Regions from separate parts of the Nocardioides sp. AE5 genome, predicted to be linked through region 2. Evidence: riboswitches for the same ligand, from Rfam matches in the RefSeq annotation. Region 2 holds a riboswitch; the other holds the start of a gene.
The links. A riboswitch is a leader RNA that binds a small molecule or an ion and turns the genes downstream of it on or off. The one in region 2 is predicted to bind cobalamin.

Region 1 (4,378 bases), on a different contig from region 2:
GATCCACTTCTGGGCACGTGCGGCGACCTGGAGGAAGGCGCGCCCGTCCAGCTGGAACGAGGTGCGGTAGATCTCCACCAGTTCGGCGGGGATGTCGTGCTCGTCGGCCACCTTGGACAGGTCGCCCTGGTGGCGGAGCAGGTCCTCGCGCACGGTGTCCCACAGGCCCAGCGCCTTGAGGTCGTCGACCAGGTTGCGGTTGAGCTCCAGGAACTTGCCCGCGCTGGTGGACCGGCTGAACATCTGGCTGAACTGCGGGTCGAGACCGGGCGTGGTGCCGGCGACGAGGCCGATCGAGGCGGTGGGCGCGATCGCCAGCAGCGTCGAGTTGCGGATCCCACCGGCCACCTTGGTGCGCAGTGCGTCCCAGTCCAGCCGGGTGGTCCGGTCCACCTCGACCGGGGTGCCCCGGTCCGCCTCGAGCAGGTCCAGGGAGTCGATCGGCACCATGCCCTGGCTCCACCGCGATCCCTCGAAGTTGGGATAGGCGCCCCGCTCGCGGGCCAGGTCGGCCGAGGCATCGATGGCGTGCCACGAGACGAACTCCATGACCTGGTCGATCAGGTCGTAGGCCTCGGGCGTTGCGTAGGAGTAGCCGAAGCGCTCCACGATGTCGGTGAAGCCCATCACCCCCAGCCCCAGTGCCCGGTTCAGCTCGTTGGAGCGCTCGGATTCAGGGACCGAGGAGATGGTGATGTCGATCAGGTTGTCGAGCTGGCGCACTGCGAGCCGGGCGGACGCGGCCAGCCGGTCCCAGTCGATGCGGGCACCCTGCCGGCGGCCGGTGACATGGGTGGAGAGGTTGATCGAGGCCAGGTTGCAGACCGAGACGTTGTCCCGGTCCTGCGGCAGGCAGATCTCGGTGCACAGGTTGGACAGGTGGATGGTCCCGGTGTTGTGGTTCAACGCCCGGGTGTTGATCGTGTCCTTCCACGTCAACCACGGGTGCGAGGTGGACTGCAGCGAGGTGAGGATCGCCTTGAACTGCTCCCGGGCGCCGATCTTCTTGTGCCGCAGCTGGCCTGCCTCGGCCTGCGCGGCGTACTCGGCGTACCGCTGGGAGAAGGCAGCGCCGGTGAGTTCGACCAGGTCGGGCACTTCGGCCGGGTCGAAGAGGTACCACGGCTGGTCGGCGTCGACCCGCTTCATGAATTCGTCCGAGATCCACACCGCGGTGTTGGCGGTCCGGGTACGCCGGTAGGGGTCACCGGAGTTCTGCCGCAGGTCCAGGAAGGCCGGGAAGTCCAGGTGCCAGTTCTCCATGTAGAAGCAGAGCGCGCCGAACTTCTTGCCGCCGCGGCTGACCGCGCGCAGCGTCGAATCGATGGTGTGCATGAACGGGATCGGCCCGGTCGAGGTGGTGTTGTTGGACTTGATTGGTGAACCCTCGGCGCGCAGCTTGGTGACCGAGAGGCCGATGCCGCCGGTGCCCTTGGTCAGCCACATCACGTCGCGCACCGACTTGGCGATGTGCTCGATCTCGTCCTCCATCTGCATCACGAAGCAGTTGGAGAGCTGGCTGTACGACGTACCGGCGTTGACCAGGGTGGAGCCTGCGGCGAGGTACTCCAGGCGCGACATCTTGTCGTAGAAGCGCAGCGCTGCCGCGTTCGGGTCCTCCTCGTTCAAGGCCAGCCCCATCGCGACCCGCATCCAGAAGAACTGCGGCATCTCCATCGGGCGGCCGTCGGGGGAGTTGATCATGTAGCGGGTGCGCATGGTCTGCACACCGATGTAGCGCAGCAGGTCGTCGCGCCCGGGGTCCAGTGCGGCGCCGAGCCGCTCCAGGTCGAAGAGGTCGCGCAGGCGCGTGTCGAGCAGGCCGAGTTCGACGCCGCGGACGATGAAGGCGACGAACGCCTCGGCGTGGAAGGCGTAGACCTCGTCGCGGGTCACGCCCTCGCCGAAGATCGCCTTGTAGAAGCTCTTCACCAGCAGCCGCGACGCGATGGTGTCGTAGGCCGGGTCGTCCTTGACGTTCTGCAGCGCGACCTGGACGACGGCCTGGTCGAGTTGCTCGCTGGTGATGCCGTCGAAGAGCGTGATCTCCAGCTCCGAGCGGAGCTGGGTCGCCCTGGCGACCTGGTCGTCGAGGCCGGCAGCGGCCTCCTCGATGGAACGCGCGATCTCGTAGCCGTCGTAGTCGACCCTGGATCCGTCTCGCTTGATGACCTTGATCGTCATCGGTTCACCCCTCGTGAATCCTCGTGTGATGACGCTGCCCGCGTCGTGCGAGGAGAGGAGGGGGCGCCGACGCCAACGCGCCGCTGTCGATCCCCTGACCTTCCCTCGAGGTCGCGGACCCCCGTCGTCGATGACGGGGCACTGGCAGGTCTTCGGACTCGCGGGCGTTCTCTCGGCGTTCGTGCTGTCGAGATTCCTACTGTCCGTCGCTTCCCAGGCTGTTCGCCCAGTGCTGTTGACGGAGTTCGTTCCCACTCACCGCTGCGGGGCAGTTCCGGTCTCTCACCGGATTCCCTCTTGCGACGACTCCTCTGGCTGAGGAGCCGGACCAGCTGCGGTCGCCACTATATACATGAATTCCATCGATGTAACTACCCACATCTTGTGGTGGACCGGATTTCAGGCCTGCGCCGGGGGATCCCGTTCGAGGAGCACCATGACCTCGTGGTGGCCGGTCTGCGGGAACATGTCGAAGAGCCGCGCCGCGATCGGGCGCAGCCGTGGCATGGCCGCAAGATCCGCGGCGAGCGTGGTCACGTTGCAACTAGAGTAGAGGACATGGCGCGGTCCGTGCTCGTCCAACCGTGCGCACAAGGCCGCCCCGATGCCGCGCCGCGGTGGGTTCACCACGACCAGGTCGGGACCGCTGCGCCCGGTCAGCACCGGGTCGTCGAGCATCCGGGTCGCATCGCCGGCGTGCCACTCGTGGTGGCCCCGGGCAAGCGCTGCGCCACTGAGCCTGGCGCTGGCCACGGCCTCGGCCGATGACTCCACACCGACCACGCGGTCGGCACCGTGGCCCAGCGCATGCAGCGCGAAGCCGCCCACGCCGCAGTAGAGGTCCCACACCTCGCTCGGCCGGAGATCGGCGATCCACGCACGCGCCTGCGCATAGAGCGCCGCGGCGACGGCCGTGTTGGTCTGGAAGAAGCTGCGGGTGCGCAGGTGCAGGGTCACGTCGTTGACCCGCATCGGCAGGGAATCTTCCGGAGTGAGCACGTGCTCCTCGTCGCCCTCGATGATCGCCTTGTGCTCGGGCTGCAGGTTGGCGCTGACGACGCGCAGGCCGGACAGCTCCTCGCGCAGCAGCGCGAGCCCGTCGCGGATCCGCCGCAGTTGCCCGGGGGAGCGGAGCACGAAGCGGAGCATCAGCTCGTCGTCGGGGGAATGGGTGAGCAGGACGTGCTTGAGCTCCCCGGTGCGTCGCGGCACGTCGTACGGCGTCAGGCCGAGCTCGGCGACGAGTCGCGGCATGGTGCGCACGGCCTCCGCGAGGCCGGGCTCGTAGAGGCCACAGTTGGTCAGGTCGATCCCGTGCTGGTCGCGGTCCAGGATGCCGAGCACCGGTGCGCCGCGGGTGCCGGCGGCGACCAGTTTCGCCTTGTTGCGGAAGCCGGACTCACGGCTCGCCACGGGTGGCAGCCAGGCAAGACCGGTCGGCAAGGTCGCTGCCACCTGTCGCTGCTTCTCGGCCAGTTGCGCGTCGTACGGCGTCCCCATCAGGGCGCACGAGCGGCACCTGCCCGCCTCGAAGTGGCCACATTGCACCGGGCCACGGTAGTCGAAGCCTCAGGCGGTACCAGCGGTGACGGCCTCGAGCAGCAACTCCAGCGCCTGCTCGGTGGCCCCACGGCGTACGGCGTCGCGGTCGCCGGGCAACTCCAGTCGCCGGTGCCACGTGGTGGAGGCGCTCGCCACGGCGATGTGGACCAGGCCGACGGGCTTCTCTGGTGTGCCGCCTCCCGGACCGGCCACACCGGTCGTGGAGACGCCGTACGTCGTGTCTAGGCGTGCGCGCGCCCCGGCCGCCATCGCACGCGCGACCTCCTCACTCACCGCACCCACCCGCGCGAGAAGGTCAGCGCTCACCCCGACCTGGCTCGTCTTCGCCTCATTGGCATAGGTGACGAAACCGCCGACGAGGTACGCCGACGACCCGGGCCGGTCCGCCAACCGCGACGCGACCATCCCCGCGGTGCACGACTCCGCCGTGGCGACCGTTGCGGAGGCGTTGAGCAGCGCGCGGGCCAGCCGATCATCCAGGGTGCTCACGCGGTCGAGGCTACCCGGCAGGATGGGGCCATGATCCTGGAACATGCGCTCCTGCCCGTCGTGCCGGGCCGGGAAGACGAATTCGAGCGCGCCTTCGCTGAGGCCCGCCGGATCATCACCGGCATGAAGGGATGCCGCTCGG
Region 2 (4,378 bases):
GCTGCGGGACCCGGTTGACATAGGGGGCATAGCCGACCACATGGTTGACCTGTGCCAGGGCGGTGGATGCCTCGGGAGTGAGCCACTCCTCGGGGCCAGGACCGAGCCCGACGACGAGGACCTCCGCGGCTCCCTCCGCAACCCGGGAACGGGCCTCGGTCGCCGGAGCCCGGCGCCCGCCGGGGTCGGCGGCCAGTGAGTCGCCCGGGACCACGATCAGCGAGAAGTACGGCACCGTCGCCGGGTCGACCTCGGTGACCCGCATCCATCGCTCGGCGGGCATCGAGGCGCGCTCGATGTACCACGCATGCTCCAGCCTGCCCGCCTGGGCGAGCGCGTCCACCACGCCGGGGAAGCGACGTCCGAGCTTCATGATGATCGCGCCGTCGGTGTCGGCCAGGCGACGCGCCAGCTCCGGGACCGGAAGGGTGCCGGGCAGCACGGTGAGCACGTCGGTCTGCCGCACCAGTGGCGTGGCGACCACCGCGGTAGCGGCCGCGAAGGCCGGGACGCCCGGGACCACCTCGGTGACGAAGTCAGGGGAGAGCCGATCGTGCAGATACATGAACGAGCCGTAGAAGAGCGGGTCGCCCTCGGCCAGCACCACGACGGTGCGTCCCGCCTCCAGGTGGGCGCGGAGCCTGTCCGCGCATTCCTCGTAGAAGGCCGCCATCGCGCCGGCGTACCCCCCCGGATGGTCGGTGCTGCCGGTGGTGACCGGATAACGCAACTCCTCCTCGATCACGCCGTCCGGGATCAGGTCGGCCGCGATCCGGCGCGCGTTCGACTCCTTGCCGACGCCTGCGTGATAGGCGATCACGTCGGCGGTGGCGATCAGCCGGGCGGCCTTGCGGGTGATCAACTCCGGATCGCCGGGGCCGAGCCCGACGCCGTACAGGTGCCCTGCCATCACTGTGCCTCCTTGAGTGATGCTTGCGGTGCCTCGCTCCGGCAGGCCTCGTGCCTCGGCATGCCTGCGCTTCCGCTCCTCGCCATCACTCGGTCTCCTGGGCCAGTGCGTTCAGCGCGGAGGCAGTCATCGCGGATCCGCCGCGGCGCCCGCGGACGGTAAGGAACGGTACGTCGATGCCGTGGTCGTCGGCGAAGGACGCCAGTGCCTCCTTGGACTCGGCGGCCCCGATGAAGCCGACCGGACAACCAATGATCGCCGCCGGTCGGGGAGCTCCGTCGAGCAGCAGCTCCAGCAGGTGGAAGAGCGCGGTGGGAGCGTTCCCGATCGCCACCACGGCGCCGTCGAGTCGGTCGCCGAGCAGGGAGAACGCCGCCGCGGAGCGCGTCGTGTCGAACGCGCGGGCCAGTTCCGGCACCCGCTCGTCGCGCAGCAGGCAGAGCACCTCGTTGTCGCGGGGCAACCGCGCCCGGGTGACGCCGGAGGCGACCATGTGTGCGTCGGTGATGATCGGGGCCCCGCACTCGAGCGCGCCACGCGCGGCGGTCACCAGTCCGGGATGGATCACCAGGTCACCGGTCAGGTCGGTCTGGCCGGTGCCGTGCACCATCCGCACCGCAACCTTCTCGGCACCGGCGGGCAGGTGGTCGAGGCGGGCCTCGGCCCGGATCGTGGCGAACGAGTCGAGATAGATCGCCGCGCCGTCATCGATGTATTCGTAGCGCTTGGGCGGCCTGGTCAGGGACATCGTCACTCCTCGGGGTTCTCGCCCCATCAGCGGATGGTGATGTCCTGCGGCCAGTGTCTGGCTCGGCGCAGATGCACCTCACAGTGGCGGAACCGCCCCGGACTCGCACCGGGTTCCTGCCCCACAGGACGAGGGCAGCCTAGATCGTGCCCGGCTCGATCAGGTCGGCGGGCCGGACGGTGACCGGGAACGGCACCTCGGCGGACCAGGCATCACCGGGACCGATCCGGGCCACCTCGGCGAAGCAACCGTCCTCGAATTGCCAAGCGATGAACTCGCCGTTGTCCGGATCGATCACCCAGTACGCCGCGACCCTCGCCTGCTCGTAGGCATCACGCTTGCGACCGAGATCCAGGCGTCGGGTGCTCGGGGAGAGGACCTCGACGGCGAGGAGCGGCGGGACGGGAAGGTTCGTCGCCGAGAAGGCCGCCCGCGGAGCGACGAGGAGGTCGGGCTCGACCACGGTGCCCGCCGCGAGGATCACATCCACCGGGGCGTAGAGGACGGCGAGAGCGTCCGGGCACGCCCTGTCGAGAACGCGGAAGAGATTGCCCGACACGAACTGGTGCCGTGGTGCGGGTGCCGGCGTCATGACGAGGGCCCCGCCGATGAGTTCATGTCGACGACCGTCCTCCGGAAGCCGTTCCCGGTCCTCCGACGTGAAGGGTGCGCGCTCACGGGTGAGGACCGCCGACCCGTCGACCAGTTCGACGTCCGTGCCGATCCAGGGGACCCGGTCGAGGTCCTCGCGGGTCAGGGGCCGTCCCCACGGCAGGGTGGTCATGACTCCCATGGTGCCTCATCTCCTCGCATGGTGTCCGCATGCAAGGAGGTTGCCACCGAACGCGACCCTGGCGCAGGCGTCATCCACAGGCTCAGGTGCAGGCGATCACGGACCGCCACGGAGTGACCACCAGGCGGGCCGGGTGCCGCTCCAGCAACTGCGCCAGCAGGCTCGCATCGAGGAGTCCGTCCGGCACCGGCACATGCTCGATGCCTGTCGCCAGGACGCCGTACGCCGGCGGCTCGCTGCGCACCCGGGTGGCCGGATCCGCAGGGACCACGGGATGCAGGAGGTCCGACAGTTCGTTGACGTGCCACGGGGCTTCCGGCCCGGTCCCGCGGGCGGCGACGAAGGCCCGGGCCAGGTCCAGCAGCAACGGGACCGCATCGTCCACGGCGACGACGGGGCCCCACTCGTCACCGACCCGCACCTGGCACCGTGACGCGTCCAGGGCGATCAGGCCGAGGTCACCACGGCGGTCGATGACGTCCCCGCGGCCATCGTCGAGGACGAAGAGGAACCGCGCCGACAGACCGGCGTACACCGGATCGGCACACAGGCCCTCGTCCAGCGCCGCCGCCATCGGCCGCAGATCCACCCGGCCCGCGTTGACGTGTCGTTCACTGTCACCAGGTGACAGCAACCGACACGGTTGTGGCGCGTCGAGGCCGGTCAACGGCGAGACCAGCACGTTGCGGACCAGTTCATGGCTCGGCACGGGCAGCAGCCCGGTCGCAGCGATCGCCGCGACCACGTCGGCATCGAGGCACCCATCGCTGGACGGCAGCGCCCTCAGTTGCAGGTTGGCGCGACGGGTCAGGTGGACCGTGCCGTTGCCGAACGCGGTGGCGACCTCCATCAGTGCCGCCAGAGACCGTGGCAAGACCTCGCCACCTATCAACCGCAGCCGGACCAGTGCGCCGTCCTCGGCGGGCCACGGGCGCAGTACGCCGGGGCAGAGGTCGCCACGCGTCCGGGAAGTCACTGGGACATGGTAGGCATCCGGTGACCTCGGTCTCACCGGGAGCCTCCGCGAGACAGGGCCCGATCCGTTGGCCTAGGGTGGCCCTGCCAGTCAAGCTCGACCGAGCCAGGGAACCCGGTGGGAATCCGGGACTGACGCGCAGCGGTGAGGGTTGACGGGCGGGACACCACGTCACTGGGACTCGTTCCCGGGAAGACGTCCCGTCCGGATGATCCCGAGTCCGAAGACCTGCTGGCAGCAGGGTCCGCCCTGTCCCCATCCGCTGGCTCCGCGCATGAGCCATGACCCCGAGGAATGCCATGCACCGCATGTCCAAGGCCACCGCGCTGGCCGCCACCCTGTCCCTGAGCGGCCTGCTGCTGGCCGGCTGCGGCTCCGACGCCACGACGGCCGAGGGCAACACCCAGATCGAGAACTGCGGCGAGCAGGCGACGTACGACGTGCCCGTCCAGCGTCTGATCGCGACCAGCAACTCGGCCAACATCGGGACCCTGCTCCGGGTCGGCGCCATCGACCAGATCGCCGCAATGTCCCTCTCGCCGGGCAACGACGCCCTGATGAACGAGCTCTTCGACGTCGACGTCAGCGATGTCCCGCGGCTGCAGAGCCCGATCTCGATCGAGTCCATCGTCGGCCCCGACCCCGACCTGCTGATCGGCTCCTACAGCGGCCTCTTCTCCGGCTCCTCGGGGGTGACCCGCGAGGACGCCGAGGGACAGGGCATCGCGACGTACGTCATCTCCGACAGCTGCCGGCAGGATTCTGCTGCCGGATCCGAGTCAAAGCTCGGCACGATGGGCCCGTGGGACGCGCTGCGTGCCGACATCGAGAACTACGGCATCCTCACCGGCCACGAGGACAAGGCCGACGAGGCGCTGGCCGAGCTCGAGGAGCGGCTGGCTGCGCTGGAGGCGGCACCGCAGGGGGATGCCGCGCCGCGCATCCTGCTCT

Region 1: another riboswitch for cobalamin. It lies ahead of Q9R27_RS16320 (ribonucleoside-diphosphate reductase subunit alpha); the one in region 2 lies ahead of Q9R27_RS09525 (precorrin-8X methylmutase).

Annotation. Positions count from the first base shown of each region.
Region 1 covers NZ_JAUZVI010000013.1:2,653-7,030, forward strand. Annotated here, with positions in the region: gene Q9R27_RS16320 (ribonucleoside-diphosphate reductase subunit alpha) at 1-2,184, opposite strand, end outside; cobalamin riboswitch at 2,310-2,532, opposite strand; gene Q9R27_RS16325 (methyltransferase domain-containing protein) at 2,584-3,732, opposite strand; gene Q9R27_RS16330 (nicotinamide-nucleotide amidohydrolase family protein) at 3,754-4,236, opposite strand; gene Q9R27_RS16335 (antibiotic biosynthesis monooxygenase) at 4,267-4,378, shown strand, end outside.
Region 2 covers NZ_JAUZVI010000005.1:116,484-120,861, reverse strand. Annotated here, with positions in the region: gene Q9R27_RS09530 (precorrin-2 C(20)-methyltransferase) at 1-910, opposite strand, end outside; gene Q9R27_RS09525 (precorrin-8X methylmutase) at 996-1,658, opposite strand; cobalamin riboswitch at 1,689-1,816, opposite strand; gene Q9R27_RS09520 (Uma2 family endonuclease) at 1,798-2,442, opposite strand; gene Q9R27_RS09515 (nitrite reductase) at 2,534-3,427, opposite strand; cobalamin riboswitch at 3,498-3,678, shown strand; gene Q9R27_RS09510 (ABC transporter substrate-binding protein) at 3,736-4,378, shown strand, end outside.